2 linked regions of the Caldalkalibacillus thermarum genome follow. The protein of the gene in region 1 interacts with the protein of each later gene in a pairwise test. Links are inferred from orthologs where the notes say so. Each region holds a gene or a part of one and is shown on either strand. Other genes may lie near its edges.

Evidence for each region.
Region 2: the proteins of mntR (region 1) and IEW48_RS07000 interact in binary tests that used the Escherichia coli proteins (3 or more experiments, as listed by UniProt). The link is inferred for Caldalkalibacillus thermarum from one-to-one orthologs.

The regions. Positions count from the first base shown.
Region 1 is NZ_BMKZ01000009.1:12,049-15,138, reverse strand. Bases 328-3,090 are described here. They hold mntR (transcriptional regulator MntR), read right to left. Parts: upstream 2,056-3,090; coding sequence 1,600-2,055; downstream 328-1,599. Other genes in these bases: IEW48_RS04995 (NAD(P)H-dependent glycerol-3-phosphate dehydrogenase), read right to left, coding at 2,742-3,090; IEW48_RS05000 (stage VI sporulation protein F), read right to left, coding at 2,391-2,669; IEW48_RS05010 (patatin-like phospholipase family protein), read right to left, coding at 563-1,510; IEW48_RS05015 (SA1362 family protein), read left to right, coding at 328-524. Outside these bases: IEW48_RS05020 (DUF1385 domain-containing protein), read left to right, coding at 1-108; more of IEW48_RS05015, read left to right, coding at 141-327.
Region 2 is NZ_BMKZ01000013.1:37,441-40,546, forward strand. What follows is about bases 328-3,106. They hold IEW48_RS07000 (methionine ABC transporter ATP-binding protein), read right to left. Parts: upstream 2,336-3,106; coding sequence 1,319-2,335; downstream 328-1,318. Other genes in these bases: IEW48_RS06990 (MetQ/NlpA family ABC transporter substrate-binding protein), read right to left, coding at 328-592; IEW48_RS06995 (methionine ABC transporter permease), read right to left, coding at 645-1,322; IEW48_RS07005 (anti-sigma factor domain-containing protein), read right to left, coding at 2,676-3,106. Also shown: more of IEW48_RS06990, read right to left, coding at 1-327. UniProt on the Escherichia coli protein: Part of the ABC transporter complex MetNIQ involved in methionine import. Responsible for energy coupling to the transport system. It has also been shown to be involved in formyl-L-methionine transport.

The sequences.
Region 1 (3,090 bases):
GCCATCGCCTCTTTTAAACGTTTGCTGGAAAGGGAACAGGCCCTCAACCCCATGGCCGCTGACCAGGTTCAAACTGATCAAGCCAGGCCATACGTCTATCAATCATAGCCTGCAGCATAAACCTATAATGGATGGTGGTGATGATGGTGCGTCAAGTCAATCGATCACTTTTACAACTGAGACAACCTTTTTTCGTTTTTTTTGTCAGCCTAGCTGCCTTTGGGCTCATCTACCGCTTGGTGGAAGATCCTGTAGGGCTGGCCAGCAATGCTGTTTTGCTGGTTTTGGTGCTAGCTGCATTTTATGGGATCTATCGTTATATTTACCGCAAAGGCAAGCCCACACATCACCACCATCCACCTGTATCCAGGCCTTCGGTCAAAAACAGACACAATCTTGATATACCCACCCTTTCGGGCAAAAGGGCTGCGATAAACAGAAAGCCGAGACAAAAGCGAAAAGATTACCCGTTCAAAGTGATTGAAGGAAATAAAGGCAAAAAGAAAAGACCCTTTTCTTCCTAGGTCTTTGTGCCAGCTGTTAATTCGTTCCGCTTACTTCCTTAGTCTCCCTTTTGACTTTTGCTTTTAATGTTCACTGGTGCCCGCCTGTAGCGGGAGATATAATTTGAAAAACTCCATTGGTCAAAAAAGCGCTTCGCTTCCTCTCGTCCCAAGCGGACGAGCTTTTGTTTTTGTTCCAGCGTTAAATGAAAGTCAGTAGCCCTTATATTTTCAACGGAAATAAACACTGTGCGAATGGCATCATGGTCTTCAATATGACGACGGTCGTGAGCTTCCATCATGGTGGTAAAGATGGCCTTAAACATGCTGAACGGTCCTGAAATTTTCATTGGCTGATAACGATCAGCCCCCTTTAAGCGGAATCCGAATGTGGGCCAGCGGGGAGTCTGTTTGGAATCAAATATCCAAATGGGGTAATTGCTCAATAGCCCCCCGTCAACCACAACAACTTTTTTTTTGTTTTGATTTATCATGACAGGCTGAAAAAAATAAGGAATCGAACAGCTCATTCTAACCGCTCGAGCAATCGGAAATGGAGCAGGGTCGAGGTCATAAAAAGGGAGATCATCAGGAATAATCATGATCCTTCCATTGGTAATGTCAGAAGCAATAATTTTCAATTTTCCCTCCGGCAGATCACCAAAACTCCAAATGCCTTTTTTGATTAACTTGTCTCTTATCCATTGCTCAAGACCGGCAGTATTGTACATGCCATTGCGGAACAGAATATTCAAGGGCTTGCCTATCCCCGGCAGGCGCCCGATCCAATCCGCTTGCAAAAATGCAGGAAATGATAACTCTTCTAAAAGCCCCTCCATCTCTTTTCCCGAATATCCTGCGGCAAGCAAGGCAGCCATAATGGAGCCAGCTGACGTTCCAGCTACACGTTGAAACTGGTATCCCCTTTCTTCCGTTTCCCGAATGGCCCCAATAAAGGCAATGCCTTTCACCCCGCCACCTGCAAATACCGCATCACACTTGAGCAAGTGGTCCCCCTCCAATCATCACTCTATTTAACCATTATATGCTCAAGCACACATCATGACATCAGGGCCACTCTGAACCAAAAAAAGCATCAAATGTCTGAGACATCTGATGCTTTCTCCTCGTCCTCCTGTTCATTCCTTTGCTTGATCATCAGCAAGTCTTCCAAGCGTTTAGGATCCTCCTGAAAGTATTGAACCAGGTATTCAATGCATGTGATCGAATCCTTGCTCAGATGATGTTCAATACCTTCCACGTCTTTATAGATATTTTCTTCAGGTACACCGATCATTTGCAAAAATTCTTCCAGCAGGGTATGCCGGTCTACCAAACGTTTGCCGATCTTTTTTCCTTTTGGTGTCAAAATGAGCCCTCTGTATTTCTCATAAACAAGATATTTATTCTGATCCAGTTTCTGCACCATTTTTGTCACGGACGAGGGGTGAACATTCAAAGCTTCGGCAATATCAGAGACCCGGGCATATCCTTTTTCTTGAATTAATGAATAGATTTGCTCCAAATAATCTTCCATGCTTGGTGTTGGCACCTTCCGTTCCCCCTCACACAGACACAAAACACTGTTAAAAAATAATGCCATAAATTCCATGCGTGCGCATTACTGATAATACACTTATTCCTGGTGAAAAACAAGCCCTATCACGTAAAATATTCATTTTGGCCTTTTTTCATTAGTGTTCAACGCTCATCAAGTGCCATACATTGCAATCAGCGTAAGATGAGGTAAATGATAGCAAAAACGAGAGCAAGCCCAGCGCGCACTCTCGTTTAACTGTGCCTTTCCTTGTTTTTTGAACCCTTCTTGTTTAGCAGTACTATGCTATGTGGAGTTGACAAAGCTTGTCACAACAGCTGCCCACGCTGCTATTTTTTGGGCGCCAGAAACATGCGAAGCATGGCCTGCATCTCTTCCATATTGGGTTGATGTGTAACCAGAAAATGAACAATTTGGTCTTCTTTCTCTTTTGAGACTGGAATGCCTGCCAAGGCCGCTACTTGAGCAATTAATTCCCGCACCTTTTTTTCATTCTGAAGGTCCTCAGGGTTTACTTTACTCGCTAATGCTTTTAAGTCCTTCTCCGACACGTTTGTTTTCTTTTCCACTTGATCAAAAAAGTTATTAGAGTCTTTTCTTTTCGCCACCACATACCCTCCCTAACGAATGTCTCATCATATCTTATGTAACGGGAGAGAGCATGGTGACCTCCCTCAAGATTAGAAATAACGATTAAAATCATCAAAAAAGCGGGATTCCATTTCATGGGTGCGGCCCCGTCGCATGAGATCATCAACAGCCTGCCGGGGCGATTTCCCTTCAAAGAGCACATGGTACAGCTCCTTGGTGATAGGCATCTCTACCTTCTTGTTTTGAGCAATCTGATAAGCGGCCTTGGTTGTCCGCACACCTTCCACCACCATACCCATTGATTGCAACACCTCATTCAAGGGCTTCCCTTGTCCAATGGCATAGCCACAGCGCCAGTTACGGGAATGACGGCTGGTACAGGTCACGATCAGATCCCCTACACCAGCCAATCCGGCAAAGGTTAAAGGATGGGCTCCC
Region 2 (3,106 bases), on another replicon or contig:
TGTGCGGATTCTCCACAATATCCCGAACGGTGCCATAGAAGCCCACATCATCTGCCAGTTTAATCAAGCCATGGGATTCCAGGAGCTTGAGCACCCGCCCCACTTCGGAGACAGCATCAGGATGGAGAATTTTGGCTCCTTCAGGTAATTCTTCAATGCTGTCATAGTGAGCAGAATAACCGCCCATTGGTTCAATATGCACGCCAGTGACAACCACCAGATCATAGCCATGCTGTTCATTTTGGCTCTCCAGATAAGGAATATGCTGGAAGAAGTTAGCATCCAAGTCTCCTTCAGCCAAAAATTGGTTCGGTAACACATAATCGCTAAACACTTCAACTTGCAACTCAATGCCTTCTTCAGCCAACAGCGGCTTGACCACTTCATTCAGGATTTCAGCATGAGGCACCTGGGTTGCGCCAACAACCAGTTTACCCCCTTCAACTGTACCCTCTTCCTGTCCCTCTTCCTGAGTGGTCTCTTCCTGTGTCTCCTCAGGTGCAGCCTCATCATTTTGTTCCCCTGCCTGACCGCAGGCAGCCAAACCCAAGGCCAGAACAAATACTAAAGAGAGTAAAACTAGTTTTCTCATCTTTTTACACCCCTTTTGAACCGTTTTAATGTATGGTGATGTATGATCAACCTTATCGTTTGTCAATGGCTTTAACGATAAGGTCGCCCACCATTTGAAACAACTGCACAATGATAATGATGGCAACCGTCGCGATCAAGGTAACATCCTGATAATTCATCTGAAAGCCCATGCGGTAAGCATAATAACCTAAGCCGCCGGCACCGACCACCCCGGCCATTGCCGTATAGCCGATCAAGGCAATACCGGTGACAGTCAAACCGGACACCAGGGCCGGTTTGGCTTCCGGAAGCAGCACTTTAAAAATGATCTGCCTGTTGCTGGCTCCCATTGCCTGTGCCGCTTCCACCACCCCTTTGGGGATTTCCCGGAAAGCAATTTCTACTAAACGCGCATAAAACGGTGCTGCGCCTACTATGAGCGCCGGAATGGCAGCGCTCATGCCGTAACCTACCCCGAATATCAAGCGCACATAGGGGATCAGTAAAATAATCAGGATGATAAAAGGAATAGAGCGAAAAATGTTGACAATAGTCCCTGTCACACTATAAAACAATCGGTTTTCCCAAGGATTGCCCCGGGCTGTCATATACAACAAAACCCCCAGAGGAATACCCAAGAGAGCGGTAAAAAACAGGGAGACAACCGTCATATACAGTGTTTCGTAGGTGGCCGCCCACAACTCTTCCAGATAAACGTTGGGGAAGAGCGCCTCCCAGATTTCCATCATGATGCTAGCACCTCCACTCCCACCCCAAGAGACTTAAGGTGGCCGATAGCCCGTTTAATTTCAGCCTCTTCTCCGGTGACCTGAATAAGCAGGGTACCATAGGAGGATTCTTTTAAGCGGCTGATTTTACCCTGTAAAATATTAACTTCGATGTCAAACTGGCGGATCAATTGGCTGATCACCGGTTTGCCAGCCACCTCGCCCATAAACCGGCACTCCACAACCCAGCCCTGATCCACTTGCCAGTCTGCTGCACCAGACAAAATCTCATCCGATTTTGTCACCTGCTGGACAAACCGCTTAGTGATCTCCTGCTGGGGCTGGTGGAAGATGTCTGTCACATCCCCTACTTCAACGACCCGGCCCCCTTCCATCACCGCCACCCGGTCACAAATTTTGCGGATCACATGCATTTCATGGGTGATCAGCACGATGGTCAGACCTAAGCGGCGATTGATCTCTTTTAAGAGATCCAGAATGGAGTCCGTTGTCTTGGGATCCAAAGCGGATGTGGCTTCATCACACAGTAAAACGTGCGGGTCATTAGCCAACGCACGGGCAATGCCCACGCGCTGCTTTTGTCCGCCGCTCAGCTGAGACGGGTATTGATCTTCTTTGCCGTCCAATTCAACCAGCCTGATCAGCTCCTGGGCCCTCTGTTCCCTTTTGGCTTTAGGCACGCCTGCAATTTCCAAAGGAAACATGATATTCTCTTTTACAGTGCGGGACCAGAGCAGGTTAAAGTGTTGAAAAATCATGCCTATTTTTTGCCGTTTCTGGCGCAAGGCTTTAGTCGACAAGGCACTTAAATCTGTGCCATCCAGAATGACTTTACCCTCCGTCGGGGTTTCTAATAAATTAATCATGCGGATCAAGGTGCTCTTACCTGCCCCGCTATAGCCAATCACACCAAAAATCTCGCCTTTTTTAATGGACAGCGAAACGTGATCTACCGCTGTAATTTCTTGTTTATTTGACTTAAACCGCTTAACCACATTTTGTATGTCAATCATTGTTTCACCTGCTTTCCACCCTGGTAAAAGGGCAGAGGAATCAAATAAACAAAAAAATCCTTTCTGAGATGCAGAAAGGATGTCGCTGGTCACTTCATCCTCTCATCTCTCGAAGACTTTTACATCTTCGCAGGAATTGGCACCTTTCCAGACTCTGTCTGGCGGTTGCCGGGTTTCATCGGGCCAGTCCCTCCACCTCTCTGGATAAGAGCGATGTTTTGCTCCTTTTCTGTTTTGACCAGGGGTTGGAATCTCAGCAACAACTTCTGATAAAGTACTATATCACCGTCCACCACACTTGTAAATAGCAACAGCAAAAGATTATATTTTCATAATATTTTCAGAGCTGAGTAAAAATAAAAGAACCTCCTGTGCCGGAACGGGATTCCTTAACAGGAGGCTCTTGCGGTTTCAGTTTTTCCTTTGGTTGTCCCGGCCTCTCCAGCTTATTGTCTTGGCTTTCGGTATTAATATTGTTCCTGTCTGTGGTGTATCTGTCATTATTTTGATTCAGTGGCTTTCTCTCTATTAACCTGTCATCTGGCTTTTCTGACCTATGCAGTTTTACAGGAGATTTAACTGGCCGGGAGTCATTATTTTCTTGCACATGGGCAGGCTGTTTATTCTTTTTATTGGAAACATGAGCAGAAACAACCGGCCCCTGCCCCTGGAAGGACAGCGTATCCTCCTCTTCCGTCTCTTCTTGGCTGTCAGGGGCGTGTTGCTCAACGGCATGTTGCTCAGCATTGTTAGTATTAGTAGGCAAGGTTT